2 regions of the Stenotrophomonas sp. STEN147 genome follow, and region 1 is predicted to be linked to the other one. Evidence: riboswitches for the same ligand, from Rfam matches in the RefSeq annotation. Region 1 holds a riboswitch; the other holds the start of a gene.
What was found. Region 1 has a riboswitch for glycine ahead of ACVOKU_RS09480 (trimeric intracellular cation channel family protein). Riboswitches for the same ligand answer to the same signal wherever they lie in the genome.
Positions count from the first base shown of each region.

Region 2: it holds a riboswitch for glycine, as region 1 does, so the genes downstream of both, gcvP (aminomethyl-transferring glycine dehydrogenase) here and ACVOKU_RS09480 (trimeric intracellular cation channel family protein) in region 1, are expected to answer to the same signal.

Region 1 covers NZ_JBRRCG010000007.1:88,766-96,521, forward strand. Annotated here, with positions in the region: gene ACVOKU_RS09460 (glutathione S-transferase family protein) at 1-302, opposite strand, end outside; gene ACVOKU_RS09465 (NYN domain-containing protein) at 409-1,203, opposite strand; gene ACVOKU_RS09470 (NAD(P)/FAD-dependent oxidoreductase) at 1,323-2,603, shown strand; gene ACVOKU_RS09475 (GIY-YIG nuclease family protein) at 2,672-2,947, opposite strand; glycine riboswitch at 2,987-3,076, shown strand; glycine riboswitch at 3,090-3,195, shown strand; gene ACVOKU_RS09480 (trimeric intracellular cation channel family protein) at 3,278-3,895, shown strand; gene ACVOKU_RS09485 (hypothetical protein) at 3,892-4,041, shown strand; gene ACVOKU_RS09490 (3-deoxy-7-phosphoheptulonate synthase) at 4,093-5,166, opposite strand; gene ACVOKU_RS09495 (hypothetical protein) at 5,424-5,684, opposite strand; gene ACVOKU_RS09500 (hypothetical protein) at 6,196-6,552, shown strand; gene ACVOKU_RS09505 (DNA alkylation repair protein) at 6,612-7,346, opposite strand; gene ACVOKU_RS09510 (MarR family winged helix-turn-helix transcriptional regulator) at 7,343-7,756, opposite strand, start outside.
Region 2 covers NZ_JBRRCG010000021.1:54,319-62,074, reverse strand. Annotated here, with positions in the region: gene ACVOKU_RS16780 (M2 family metallopeptidase) at 44-2,008, shown strand; gene ACVOKU_RS16775 (hypothetical protein) at 2,128-2,520, opposite strand; gene ACVOKU_RS16770 (multidrug effflux MFS transporter) at 2,612-3,838, opposite strand; glycine riboswitch at 4,142-4,244, shown strand; gene gcvP (aminomethyl-transferring glycine dehydrogenase) at 4,307-7,174, shown strand; gene ACVOKU_RS16760 (VOC family protein) at 7,258-7,668, opposite strand.

The sequences.
Region 1 (7,756 bases):
GTGCTCCAGTCCATCCATTTCTCGGCCTGTGCACGTTCCATCGGATCCTCCGCGTACAGTGTCCCCAGCGCGTAGCGCGCGCTCAGGTAACGCACGATGGCGTTGGACTCCCACAGCGGCAGGCCGTGGTCCTCGATCACCGGCACCAGGCTGTTGGGGTTCATCGCCAGGTATTCCGGCGTCTGTGTGCCACCGTGGCTGCCGCCCACTTCGATGGACTCGTAGGGCAGGCCGATCTCTTCGGCACACCACAGCACCTTGCGGACGTTGCTGGAATTGCGACGGCCCCAGATCTTCAACATGCGGGTATTCCTTGCGGGCAATGCGAGCGGCAACGATACGCCTGATCGGTGTACATGTGGGCGTGCGGAATGATGCGCGGGGGCGTCGGCCGGGCATGGCCCGGCGCTACCGGTTCTTCTTCGGCAGCGCGCGCACGTAGGATGACTTGCCATCCTTCTTCAGTTCGAACAGGCCGATCGCCGCCAGCAGATCACTCAGCTTTCCATAGCCATAGTTGCGCGAATCGAACGAGGCCTGGTTGGCGATCTGGCTGCCCACCGGCCCCAGGTGCGACCAGCCGTCTTCGCCTTCCGCTGCGGACACGGCGCGGCGCAGCATCTTCACCAGACGTGTATCGCTGCGCATTTCCGCGCCGCTCTTGCGCGGGCGCACTTCGTCGCCGCTGCCCGTTTCACCGGTGGCCGGCTCGATGGCACCCGGCTCTGCCGTGCCCTGTTCCACTTCCGGCACGCTGGCATGGGCCTGGCCCAGTGCTTCCAGATAGGTGAATTTGGAACAGGCATTGACGAAGGGTTCCGGCGTCTTCTTTTCGCCGAAGCCATACACCTTCACCCCGTCGGTCAACAGACGCATCACCATTGGAGTGAAATCAGCATCGCTGGAGACGATGGCGAAGCCGTCGAGGTTGCGCGCGTACAGCAGGTCCATCGCATCGATCACCATGGCCATGTCCGAGGCGTTCTTGCCCTTGCTGTAGGCGAACTGCTGGATGGGCCGGATCGCGTACTCGTGCAGCACCGCCTCCCAGCCTTTCAGCCGTGGGCTCTTCCAGTTGCCGTAGGCACGGCGGACATTGGCCACGCCGTAGCGGGCCACCTCCGCCAGCACTTCGTCGATCTTCGATGCGGGCGCGTTGTCGGCATCGATCAACAGGGCGATGCGCTTTTCCGGTTCGCTCATGGGCCTCTCGCTGGCGGTTGCCTGAATCCGAGTATCGCCGATCCGCGCGCACGCTGACGTGACAGGCCGCCGCCGTGCGAAGATGCCGGACGGTTCCCCATGCCCCCTGGAGTGAGTCGATGAGTCGTGAGCGCGTTCCCCACCTGGTCGTTGTCGGCGGCGGTTTTGCCGGCCTCTGGGCCACCCGTGCGCTGGCACGCGAACGCATCCGCATCACCCTGGTCGACCGCCGCAACCATCACCTGTTCCAGCCGCTGCTGTACCAGGTCGCCACTGCAGGCCTGTCAGCGCCGGACATCGCCGCACCGCTGCGCCACATCCTCGGCCACCAGCGCAACGTGGAAGTGCGGCTCGGTGAGGTCGTGGTCATCGACAGGCAGCTCCGCCAGGTGCGGCTGGCCGACGGCAGCACGCTGGACTACGACAGCCTGCTGCTGGCTACCGGCGCCACTCACGCCTACTTCGGCAACGACCAGTGGGCCGATGATGCGCCCGGCCTGAAAACCCTCGACGATGCCATTGCCCTGCGCCGCAAGCTGCTGCTGGCGTTCGAGCGCGCCGAAGCCGAACCGGACCCGGCCAGGAAGGCGGCATGGCTCAGCTTTGCCGTCGTCGGCGGCGGCCCGACCGGCGTCGAACTGGCGGGCACCCTGGCCGAGATTGCGCGCCATACGCTGCGCAATGAATTCCGCCACATCGATCCGGCCAGCGCCAAGGTGCGCCTGGTGGAAGCCGGTCCACGCGTGCTGTCCTCGTTCCCGGAAGTGCTCTCGCTGAAGGCGCGCCGGCAGCTGGAAAAGCTGGGTGTGGAAGTGCTGACCGGAACCCCGGTGAGCAACATCGACAGCCAGGGCTTCACGCTGGGTGACCAGTTCGTGCCGGCGCGCACCGTGGTGTGGGCGGCCGGCGTGGCCGCCTCGCCGCTGGCGCGCACGCTGGACGTGCCACTGGACCGTGCCGGGCGCGTGCAGGTGCAGCCGGACCTGACCCTGCCCGGGCATCCGGAACTGTTCGTGGCCGGCGATCTGGCCGCCGTGAACCAAGCCAATGGCAAGCCCGTGCCCGGCGTAGCGCCCGCGGCCAAGCAGATGGGCAAGTACGTGGCCGAGGTCATCCGCGCGCGCCTGCACGGCAGGCCGGAGCCCGGGCCCTTCAAGTACGCGGACTACGGCAACCTGGCCACCATCGGCCGCATGGCCGCCATCGTGCACCTGGGGCGCCTGCAGCTGTCGGGCGTGCTGGCCTGGTGGTTCTGGCTGGCCGCGCACGTGTTCTTCCTGATCGGCTTCCGCAACCGCATCGTGGTGCTGCTGAACTGGGCGGTGGCGTACTGGAGCTACCAGCGCAGCGCACGCATCATCTTCGGCGATGACCAGGATGACCGCCGGCCGAAACGGTAGCGCAGGTCTGCAACGGGGTCGGATCCCCTTCCTGCGGAAAGGGGTCTGACCCCACGTTGGGCACGGCACTACAAAGATGCGGAATCCAATGCCTGCAGCCACGCCAGCTTGCGCTCGCGCGGCAGCTGTTTGAGCTGCCACTCGGCGCGCGAAGCCGCGGCGCGGTCCGGGTACTCACGCACGGCCAGGATGCGCAGCGGCGGGCGGGCCCGGGTGTAGCGCGCCCCGGTGCCGGCGCGATGGGCGGCGAAACGCGCGTCCACGTCGGTGCTGATGCCAGCGTAGTAGCTGCCATCGTGGCATTCGAGCAGGTACAGGAACCACGGGCGGCGGGAGGGGGCCATGCCGGGATTATGCCGTGCTGCACCGCAGCGGATATACTGCCCGCGAATGCAGGAGAGAGGCGCCGCGCTGGCGCCCGCCGAAGGCGCAGGCTCCCATGATCGCTCAGGCCGGTGGGCTGGAATCCCACCAACCATGCATTCGACTCGCCGAGCTGGAGAGAGGTCACCGGGCATGCCCGGTACGATCCGCCGAAGGGGCACGCGGCCTACGCCGCTGAACTCTCAGGCAAAAGGACAGCGGGAGCGGCACCGGTCATCGTCATCCCGTCATTGCGCAGGCAATGGCGGCGTCCGCGCATGGCCGGCCCCACCGCGTCCGGAGCCTGTTCCATGTTGCTGTCCATCATCTACCTGATCGCCATTTCCGCCGAAGCCATGACCGGCGCACTGTCCGCGGGACGCCGCCGCATGGATCTGTTCGGCGTGGTCATGATCGCCTGCGTTACCGCACTCGGCGGTGGTTCACTGCGCGACATCCTGCTTGGCCACTATCCGCTGGGCTGGGTCAAACATCCCGAGTACCTCGGCTTCACCGTGTGCGCGGCGCTGATCGCCACCTGGGTCGCACGCTGGATGCACCACTTCCGCCGCACCTTCCTGGTGCTCGACGGCCTGGGCCTGATCGCCTTCACCCTGATCGGCTGCTCGATCGCACGCGAGGCCGGTCATGCCACGCCGATCGTGCTGATCGCCGGCATGCTGACCGGCGCGTTCGGCGGCGTGCTGCGCGACATCCTCTGCAACGAGGTGCCGCTCATCTTCCAGAAGGAGCTGTACGCGATCATCGCGCTGCTGACCGGCGCCGCCTATCTGCTGCTGCTGCACTGGAACGTGTCCGATGCCACGGCCATCCTGTGCTGCCTGGCGGGCGGCTTCGCCCTGCGCCTGCTGGCGATCCATTACCGCTGGGAAATGCCGAAGTTCGTGTATCACGACGAAGTGCATTGAACGATGGCGTGTTCGCCGGGCATGGCCCGGCGCTCCCCTTCGTGCCCTGCACCACCCCGGCGATGGACCTGGCGCTGTCGCTCATGCGCAGCGCCAGGCGCATCGCCGGTGCGGACGGGCCGGTCTCCAACTCCGACCGGCCCTGATCGCGGCCGCACCCCCGCAGGCGCTGGCCGCCATCCACACACATGCCGCGCTCAGGCGGCTTCTGACACTGTCACTTCGCGACGGGCGCGCACGGCCGCGGCCAGTCGCTCTAGCACCGTCACCGTGGTGTCCCAGTCGATGCAGCCATCGGTGATGCTCTGCCCGTAGACCAGCGGCTGGCCTTCCACCAGTTCCTGCCGGCCTCCCACCAGATGGCTCTCGATCATCACACCCACGATGCGCTGTTCGCCGTCTTCCAACTGAACGGCGATGTCTTCGATCACCTTCGGCTGGTTTTCCGGGTTTTTCAGGCTGTTGGCATGGCTGGCATCGATCATCAGCCGCGTTGGCAGCCTGGCCTTGGCCAGTGCCTGGCAGGCGTCGGCCACGCTGGCCGCGTCGTAGTTCGGCTGCTTGCCGCCGCGCAGGATCACATGGCAATCCGGGTTGCCGGTGGTCGAAACGATGGCGGTACCGCCCTGCTTGGTCACCGACAGGAAGTGATGCGGGTTGGAGGCCGCGCCGACCGCGTCGGCCGCGATCTTGACGTTGCCATCGGTGCCGTTCTTGAAGCCCACCGGGCACGACAGGCCGGAGGCCAGTTCGCGGTGCACCTGGCTTTCGGTGGTGCGTGCGCCGATCGCGCCCCATGCCACCAGGTCGGCGATGTACTGCGGCGAGATCACGTCGAGGAATTCAACGCCGGCCGGCAGGCCCAGCTTGTTGATGTCGCGCAGCAGGCCGCGGGCAATGCGCAGGCCCTTGTCGATCCGGAAGCTGCCGTCCAGGTCAGGATCGTTGATCAGGCCCTTCCAGCCCACCGTGGTGCGCGGCTTCTCGAAGTACACGCGCATGACGATCTCCAGCTCGCCGGCCAGCGCGTCGCGCAGAGGCTTCAAGCGCTGTGCGTACTCGATGGCCGCATTGGGATCGTGGATCGAACACGGGCCGACCACGACCGCCAGGCGATCGTCGCGGCCATGCAGGATCTGGTGCAGGGCCGCGCGCGAAGCACTGACGGTGTCGGAGGCTTCATCGTCACACGGCAGCATCGCCAGCAGCTGGGCAGGCGGTGCGAGCGGTTCGATGGTGCGGATGCGCAGGTCGTCGGTATGGGGGGGCATGGGGGAGGTCTCCGGTACGTTGGGGGTCCCCAGCGAGGCGGCATGAAAAAAGCCGCCAGGTTCGCTGGCGGCTTTCGGGAATGCGTCTGAAGCTTTCTTCAGGGTGAGCGCAGTCCTTCCTCCGCCAGTGGCTTCGGAAAGTAATACCAGTAAAAGCGGGTAGCGGCTGCGTTCATGGGATGTATTGATAGCACAGCTTCTGCGCAGCACAAAATGTTTCATCCGCAACTGGGGAAGCGGTTCAGCAGCACGGCGATCTAGCGACTGCCATGCACTTCCACGTCCAGCAGCAGGCCCTCGTGGATATCGGCCCAGCGCTCCAGCACCTGGTCCAGCTCCCGCCTCGCCTCCTCCAGCTGCTCGGGGTTGAGCAGGGACCGCGCCGTGTAGAGATCGGAGACCAGCCGCCGCAGGGTCGATTCCGGTATCGCCACCGAGGGCCCGTCCACATCCGGCAACTGCAACGCCGGAGTCTCGCCGGGAGGGCCGAACAGCGTGACCTGGAGCGTGCTCTGCATGATCGACTCCCCTGCGGGTGGACGTGGGCAATGCACTGTTTACCGCGTCTGGCGCACCAGCGCATGTGCCGGTGTGCGGATCGATCGTGTCGCGACTGGACCGATGGTGCCACCGCGTTGAGATCTTCCTTCCAGGCTTCCCACCCTTCGGCCCGGAAGGGGCGTGCAGGCGATCGATGCGCGGTTATACGGGCAACGGCATATGCGATACTTCCGCCGCGTTCATGACGTGTCGCGTACTGCCTTGGCATTCCACGCGGACATGTGCTCAAGATGGTTTGCCACCGGAAAAGGGTGGCCGGGTCGGCAAAGCCCGAGGAGATGTTGTTTACGCTTGTCAGCCGGCGTCGCCTTGCGCGGCGCCGGCTGGCAATCCGTCCGCGTTCCATGGCGGGCGGTGCGTGGGGGCGCTTGCGCCCGCCGGTATCAGCATCTCCCGGTCTTTGCCGCCACGTACCGTCCGCCACCTCTTCCGGTGGCGGTGTCGTCTGTCCTGTACGGAGCACACGCCATGAACACACCACACGTTCCCTTCCCCGGTGCCCACCCCGATCCGGCCAATGCCGATCAGGCGCCGTTCGATCCCAACAGTCTGGTCGCCCACCTGCAACGCATCGGCAGCGGTGCGGCCGCCGATGGCCAACCCTGGCCCGAGCGCCATCCAGCGAACGGCCGACGCATGATGCTGGCCGATGCCGATGGCGCACTGGCCGGCCTGCGCATCGTGCAGGAGGTGCTGCTGGCCGCCGAACGCTGCCGCCAGAATGCCGCGCCCGAACATCACGTGAGCGACCGGGTGATGGAAGGGTTGATGCTGGCATCCCTGGGGCTGGCCACGCATGCGGCCGAACGCCTGCAGCCCCACTAGCCGCGTCCGCGCAATGTGACCGGGCCCGATGGCCCGGTCATGGGCCGGCACCCGCCGGATCACAGTGAACGCAGTGCGCGCCTGCGGATGTAGGCGTTGGCAGGGCTGTCGCGCTCGCGTTGCCAGCGTGTGCACAGGTCACGCAGCCACTGCGGCTGGGTCTTCCCGGCATCGTTGAGCCAGTTGCCGACGGAGTCCTGCACATAGCGTTCGGGATCATCCGCCAGTGCCTCCAGCAGCGAATGCGCGTGTTCGGGATGCTGCTTGAAAAGAGCGATGTGCGCCGCCCAGACGCCACGGGGACGCAGTGCTTCACAGGCAAACCGGCGCAGATGGGCGGACGGTTCCTGCGTCCACGGCTGCAGGCATTCAAGCGCCAGCAGTGGCCCGGCAACGATGTCGGTGCGCAGCGCCAGCCACGCCCATTCGCGCACGCCGAAATGCGGATCATCGGCCAACGGGCGCATCTTCTCCAGCTTCACCGGCAGGGAGGCGGTGGCATCGCCACCGATCAGGTAGCAGGCCCAGCCGCGCACGGTGTCGGATGCATGCGACTGCCACTGTGCAGGATCACCCTGGCTGGCCTCACGCAACAGCGTTGCCGCCAGAACCATGCGCTGGGTAATGCCTTTGCTGGCAGCATCGCGCATGCATTGAATGGCAGTCTCCGGCAGCACCGCAACGGTCTGCAGCAACACCGCGAAATCCACGGCCAGGCATTCCGCCAGATGCGTGCTGGCGGCTGCCCCGGTATCCAGTTGATGCTTTCGCGCCGGGCTGATCGCTGCGCTCACTGCAGGTCCTTCCGTCCGCCGCCGGTGTGCTGCCACACCTTGGCCAGCAGCTGTGAGAGCTGCACCTGCTCGGCAGTGTCCAGGCCATTGAACAGGCCCGCGATCCACTGCGTGTGCTGATTGAAGAGGTCTTCGGCCAGGCGCTTGCCCTGCGCGGTCAGCACGATCTGCAGACGACGGCCATCGTCCGCATCGCTGCGCCGCTGCAGCAGACCTTCGCGCTGCAGGCCATCGAGCAGCCCGCTGATGGTGGCGCGGGTGACGCCGGCACGCTCGGCCAGCGCATGCGGCGGCAGTGTGCCACCGGCACCGTGCAGCAGGAACAGCACGATGAAGCGGCCTTCACTGAGCCCGTACGGCGCCAGCCGGCTGGCGCAGTCGCGATCGATCGCCGAGGACAGCGACAGCAG
Region 2 (7,756 bases), on a different contig from region 1:
GCCCACTAGCCTTCGGCCGTCGTTCACCACCCAAGGACCGCCCGTGAAACACCGTCATCTCCTGCTGGCCGCTGCTGTCGCCGCCGCCACGCTGGCCCTGGCTGCCTGCAAGAAGGAAGCGTCCCCCGGCGCCGAGACCGCCGGCAGCAGCGCACCGGCCGGCGAGACCGCCGACCAGTTCGTTGCCCGCATCAATGCCGAATACAAGGCTGCCTATCCGGAGATGACCTCGGCGCAGTGGCTGTCTTCCACCTACATCAACAGCGATTCGGAGCGCATCGCGGCCAAGGCCAACGAGCGTTCACTGACCCAGCTCAACAGCTGGATCGAGCAGGCCGCGAAGTTCGAGGGCCAGCCGATGAGCGCAGACAGCAAGCGTGCGATCCATCTGCTGAAGCTGATGTCCTCGATGCCGGCACCGCGCGACCCGGCCAAGCTGGCCGAGCTGACCCAGATCGCCACCCGCATGGAGGGCAGCTACGGTGCCGGCAAGTACTGCACCGATGCCAACGACCCGGCCTCCTGCCGCCAGCTGGGGGAACTGGAACAGGTGCTGGCACGCAGCCGCGACTACGACGCGCAGCTTGATGCCTGGCAGGGCTGGCACAGCACCACGCGGAACATGCGTGGCGACTACCAGAAGTTCGTCAGCCTGGTGAACGAAGGCGCCAAGGGCATGGGCTTCACCGATGCCGGGCAGATGTGGCGCAGCGGCTATGACATGCCGCCGGAGCAGATCGGCCCGGAAACCGACCGCCTGTGGGAGCAGGTCAAGCCGATGTACGAGCAGCTGCACTGCTACGCGCGCGGCAAGCTGGACAAGACCTACGGCAAGGACAAGGCCGAGGTGGGTAATGGCCTGATCGCCGCGCACCTGCTGGGCAACATGTGGCAGCAGGACTGGTCCAACCTGTGGGACCAGCTGGAGCCCTATCCCGGTGCCGGAAGCCTGGACATCACCGCCGCACTGGAAAAGCAGTACCAGACCAACCTGAGTGCTGCGCTGGCCAAGGCCGGCAAGGATGCCAGCGTCGCGGGCCAGTACAGGGCCCAGCGCGAGGCCGAACTGCGTACCGCGAAACAGATGACCGAGCGCGCACAGGATTTCTACGTGTCGCTGGGCATGCCCTCGCTGCCGCAGTCGTACTGGGACAAGACCCAGTTCATCAAGCCTGACGACCGTGACGTGGTCTGCCACGCCAGCGCCTGGGACATGAACATGGAAGGCGATGTGCGCACCAAGATGTGCATCAAGCCGAACGAAGAGAACTTCACCACCATCTATCACGAGCTGGGCCACATCTACTACGACCTGGCCTACAACCCGTTGCCGCCCCTGTTCCAGGGCGGCGCCAACGATGGCTTCCACGAAGCAATCGGCGACACGATCGTGCTGGCGATGACGCCCAAGTACCTGAACTCGATCGGCCTGGTTGACGCACCGCAGGAAAGCCGTGAGGCCGTGATCAACGCGCAGATGCGCATGGCGCTGTCGGGCGTTTCATTCCTGCCCTTCGGCCTGATGATCGACCGCTGGCGCTGGGGCGTGTTCGATGGGTCGATCACCGCCGACAACTACAACAAGGCATGGTGGGATCTGAAGGCCAAGTACCAGGGCGTTGCCCCGGCCAGCACCCGCGGCGAGGAGTTCTTCGATCCGGGCGCGAAGTACCACGTGCCGGGCAATACGCCGTACACCCGCTACTTCCTTGCCCGCATCCTGCAGTTCCAGTTCTACAAGGGCCTGTGCGATGCGTCGGGTTACAAGGGCCCGCTGCACGAGTGCACGTTCTACGGCAACAAGGAAGCCGGCCAGAAGTACTGGGCGATGCTCAGCAAGGGCGCCAGCCAGCCGTGGCAGGCCACGCTGAAGGAGCTGACCGGCAGCGACAAGCTGGATGCCGGCCCGATGATCGAGTACTTCAGCCCGGTCAATGAGTGGCTCAAGCAGCAGAACGAAGGCCAGATGTGCGGCTGGCAGGCCAGCGCGGCACCGGCGGCGAAATGAGAAAAGGGGCGGATCCGCGAGGATCCGCCCCTTCCGTTCCGGTAGCGCCGGGCCATGCCCGGCGGCATTGATCGCACCGCTGCGCTCGCCGGACAGGGTCCGGCGCTGCCCACTACGGATCAGCTGTTCTTCTTCGCCGCCATCGCGGCGGCCAGCTCGGCCTTGTATTCCTCGAAGGTCTGGCCCTTCTCCCTGGCCTCGGCCTGCGCGGCATCGCGCAGCGCGTCGGAATACATCAGACGCACCGGCGTACCGTTGCGCTCGTGCAGTTCACCGGCCTGCATGATCAACGCCAGCACCTGCGCGGCACTCTCGCTATGGCCGGCGATACGGCCATCCATGCCCAGCACCCACTCGCCATCGCGGCGCACGACACCTGCCAGCAGCGTGCGCTGCGCATCGCGCAGTTCGGCATGCGGCTCCACCGGTGAAGCCTGGGCGGCGGCCTTGTTGGCAGCCTTCTCTTCCTGGCGGCGGCGCTGGTCGCGACGGGTCTTGGAGGTGGTGGACATGGGGGCGGCATCGCTACGGGGGGGCGCAAGGATAGCGCACCCCGGCCGTGGCGCCGCTTCACGGGTCGCCCGCCACCGCCCCTGCGGCCGGTCAGAGGTCCGTGACCACGGCCTGCACTGCGCGCTCACGGCGGTGTTCCCAGTACCAGAACGCAAACCCGGCGGCGAAGAAGCCGGCCTGCCCCAGCGCCAGATGCAGCGGGCTGGCACTGAGCAGGGGCGAGACGACACCGGCCACCACGGTGCTGATCATCAGCTGCGCGAAGGCCTGCAGCGACGAGGCCAGGCCGCGCTGGTGCGGATACATGTCGAGCACGGCCAGCGCCAGGATCGGGAAGATCAGCGCCATGCCCATGCCGCCCAGGAAAATGGGCAGTACCGCCCACGGCAGCGCGAACTCCGCCGCCAGCACCACGTAGCCGACGTTGAGCAGTGTCGACAGCGCGCACAGGGAGAAGCCGATGGTCACCTGCCGGGTCGGCGTGGTGTGCCCGGCCATGCGCCCGGACAGGAACGCGCCGGCCGTCATGCCACCGATGGTGGGAATGAACAGCCAGGCGAAATCGCCTTCGCCCAGATGCAGGTGCTGCATCACGAACACCGGCGCGGAAGCGATGTACAGGAAAATGCCGCCGAAGCCGATGCTGCCGGCCAGGGCCAGGCGCAGGAAACGCGGGTTGAAGCCGATGCGCACATAGTCACGCAGCAGTGCGCGCGGCGACAGTGGTACCCGCGCCTCCAGCGGATGCGTTTCCGGCAGGAAGCGCGCGGTGGCCACCAGCAGCACCAGCGAGAACACCACGAGGAACCAGAAGATCAGCGGCCAGCCGGCACCGCTGAGCAGAATCCAGCCACCGATGATCGGGGCGATGGCCGGCGCGATGCCGAACAGCATCGAGACCTGGCTCATCAACCGCTGGGCGTCATGGCCGTGGTACAGGTCACGGATCACCGCGCGGCCGACGATCATCCCCACGCCCGCCGACAGGCCCTGCAGCGCGCGGAACGCCAGCAGGGTCGGCAGGTCGGTGGACAGCGCGCAGCCGACCGAGGCCCCGGCAAATACCACCAGGCCGCCCAAAATCACCCGCTTGCGGCCCCAGGCATCGGACAGCGGCCCGTGCGCCAGGCTCATCAGGCCATAGAACAGCAGGTAGACGCTGATGGTCTGCTGGACGGCCACCTCATCCACCGCCAGGCGCTGGGCCAGCTGCGGGAAGGCCGGGAAAATGGTGTCGATGGAGAACGGGCCGAACATGGCCAGGCCCGCGAGCAGCAGGGCCATGCGACGGGTGGACGGAGCAGCAGCGGCGGTCATGTGAACGGTGTCCGGCAAGGCCATGCGCGGCACGCACGGCGGGCGCCGGTCCCGCTGCAGCAGGGACGGCGCCAGATGAATTCGGGTATCCGCCCATCATAGGCGGGGAATGCGCCCGATGCCATGCAGCACTGCACAAAACGCACGCCCGGGCCATCGGCCATTCAGGCGACGTGCCCCCCCCCGGGGCGGCCTCGGCAGCGGGCCATAACCGGCTATAATCGGCGGGCAACACGGTGGGAGAAGCGGAACACCGCTGCCGAAGGCGCAACGCCCGTAATCGCTCAGGCCCGATACCACCCGCAACACAACTCTGGAGAGACCGGTTCGATCCGGCGCCGAAGGGGCACGAAGCTGCGGCCAGCCGCGCTTCCAAACTCTCAGGCAAAAGGACAGAGGGGCGCCCCGCAGCCCGCCATCCGGCGGCTTGTGCCCGTGCGTGTGCCCTTTCCTGACGGATCCTTCGCCATGTCCCAGAACACCCCTTCCCTGCGTGAGCTCGAGCACCACAGTGCGTTCGTCGAGCGCCATATCGGCCCCAATGACGCCGAGATCGCGCAGATGCTCGACGTCGTCGGCCACGCGTCGCTGGATGCGATGACCGATGCCATCGTGCCGGCCAAGATCAAGTCGCCGGCAGCGCTGGCGCTGCCGGAGTCGATCACCGAAGTGGAGGCACTGGCGAAGATCCGCGCGATCGCCGACAAGAACACCGTGCTGCGCAGCTTCATCGGCCAGGGGTATTACGGCACCCACACGCCGAACGTGATCCTGCGCAACATCCTGGAAAACCCGGCCTGGTACACCGCCTACACCCCGTACCAGGCGGAGATCTCGCAGGGCCGCATGGAAGCGCTGATCAACTTCCAGACCCTGTGCGCCGACCTGACCGGCATGGAGATCGCCAACGCCTCGCTGCTGGACGAAGCCACCGCAGCGGCCGAAGCAATGACCCTGGCCAAGCGTTCGGCCAAGTCGAAGTCGGACACCTTCTTCGTGCACGATGCCGTGCACCCGCAGACCCTGGAGCTGCTGCGCACCCGCGCCGAGCCCATGGGCATCGTGCTGCGCGTCGGCACCCCGGCCGAAGCGCTGGAAGCGGACAGCTTCGGCGTGCTGCTGCAGTATCCGGATACGTTCGGCCAGGTGGCCGACTACCGCGCACTGGTCGAGGCCGTGCATGCACGCGGGGGCCTGGTCGCCGTGGCCACCGATCTGCTGGCGCTGACCCTGCTCGCCGCACCGGGCGAATGGGGCGCGGACATCGTGGTCGGCAACAGCCAGCGTTTCGGCGTGCCGTTCGGCTTCGGTGGCCCGCACGCGGCGTTCATGGCCTGCCGCGACGCCTACAAGCGCTCGATGCCCGGCCGCCTGATCGGCGTCTCGATCGATGCGCAGGGCAACCCGGCCTACCGCCTGACCCTGCAGACCCGCGAGCAGCATATCCGCCGCGAGAAGGCCACCTCCAACATCTGTACCGCACAGGTCCTGCTGGCGGTGATGGCCTCGATGTACGCCGTCTACCACGGTCCGGAAGGCCTGACCCGCATCGCCCGCCGCACGCACCGCCTGGCCGCGATCCTCGCCGCCGCACTGCGCAAGGCCGGCGTGCAGGTTGCTGGCGACTTCTTCGACACCCTGCACGTCACCGGCGTGCACGCCGATGAGATCCATGCCAAGGCGCGCGCCGCCGGCTACAACCTGCGCGCGATCGACAGCGACTCGGTCGGCATCAGCCTGGACGAGACCGCCACCCGCGCCGATGTGGTCGCGCTGGCCGCCGTCTTCGGTGCCGATGCCGATGTCGATGCACTGGATGCCAGCACCGCCGACGCGCTGCCGGCCGGGCTGCTGCGCCAGTCCGCGTTCCTGACCCATCCGGTGTTCAACACGCACCACAGCGAGCACGAACTGCTGCGCTACCTGCGTTCGCTGGCCGACAAGGACCTGGCGATGGACCGCACGATGATCCCGCTGGGCTCGTGCACCATGAAGCTCAACGCCACCGCCGAGATGATCCCGGTGACCTGGCCGGAGTTCTCGCAGATCCATCCGCTGGTGCCGGCCGACCAGGCACTGGGCTACAAGGAACTGATCGAGTCGCTGGAAGCGATGCTGGTCGAATGCACCGGCTACGATGCGGTCAGCCTGCAGCCGAACTCGGGTGCACAGGGCGAGTACGCCGGCCTGCTGGCGATCCGCGCCTACCACCGCTCGCGTGGTGAGGAGCATCGCGACATCTGCCTGATTCCGGATTCGGCCCACGGTACCAACCCGGCCTCGGCACAGATGTGCGGCATGAAGGTGGTGGTCACCAAGACCGATGCCAACGGCAATGTCGATGTCGAGGACATCCGCCTCAACGCCGAGAAGTACAGCGACCGCCTGGCCGCGATCATGATGACCTACCCGTCCACGCACGGCGTGTTCGAGGAGGAGGTGGTCGAGATCTGCGAGATCATCCACAAGCACGGCGGCCAGGTGTACACCGACGGTGCCAACATGAACGCCCTGGTCGGCGTGGCCAAGCCGGGCAAGTGGGGTTCGGACGTTTCCCACCTGAACCTGCACAAGACCTTCTGCATCCCGCACGGCGGCGGCGGCCCGGGCGTCGGCCCGTGCGCGGTCAAGGCGCACCTGGCCCCGTTCCTGCCGGGCAAGCTGGGTGACAACGGCCCCGTCGGCATGGTCAGCGCCGCCAGCTTCGGCAGCGCCTCGATCCTGCCGATCAGCTGGATGTACATCGCGATGATGGGCCGCGAGGGCCTGCGCAAGGCGACCCAGGTCGCGCAGCTCAATGCCAACTACATCGCCAAGCGCCTGGCGCCGCACTTCAGGACGCTGTACACCGGCCGCAATGGCCTGGTGGCGCATGAGTGCATCCTCGATGTGCGCCCGCTGGAGAAGAGCAGCGGCATCGGCGCCGAGGACGTGGCCAAGCGCCTGATCGACTTCGGCTTCCACGCGCCGACGCTGAGCTTCCCGGTGGCCGGCACGCTGATGGTCGAGCCCACCGAAAGCGAGTCGCTGCATGAGCTGGACCGCTTCATCGACGCCATGATCCAGATCCGCGAGGAAATCCGTGCGATCGAGGATGGACGCCTGGACCGCGAGGACAATCCGCTGAAGAACGCGCCGCACACCGCCACCGCGGTGACGGCCAGCGAGTGGACCCACGCCTATCCGCGCGAGCTGGCCGCCTTCCCGCTGCCCAGCCTGAAGCTGCAGAAGTACTGGCCGCCGGTGGCCCGCGTCGACAACGTCTACGGCGACAAGAACGTGATGTGCGCCTGCATCCCGGTCGACGCCTACAAGGATGATGAAGTCGAAGCGTGATTGACGGAACGGCCCGCGCAAGCGGGCCGTTTTCGTTTACGGTAGCGCCGGGCCATGCCCGGCGAGCGCAGCGGCTGAACCGATCACGGATCCGGCATCTGCCCCAGGCTCAACTGCCAGGACACACCGAACCGGTCCTGCACCCAGCCGTAGCGGTTGCTGAAATCGTAGTCGCCCACCGGCATCAGCCAGTGCCCGCCCTCGCCCAGCACGCGCGCCGCGCGCTCGAACTGTTCGGCGCCACCGCACTCGACGAACAGCGAGATCGACGGACTGAAGGTGAAGTCGTGCACATCCAGGCTGTCGAAGCACAGATAGTTGGTGCCGCCGAGCATGAAGGTCGCCTGCCGCACCTGGCCGGGTACTCCCGCCCCTGCGCCGTCGGGATGGCGTTGCAGGGCAAGCAGCCGGAAATCGGCGAACGCCTCGGCGTACAGGGCCAGGGCCGCCTCGGCCTGGCCGGTGAACATCAGGAACGGACGACTGCGCAACATGGGGTGCTCCAGTTCAGCGGGCCGATGACGGCCCCGCGAACAGGATGGCACGCAGGATGTATGCCCGCTGTAGAGCCGAGCCCACGCT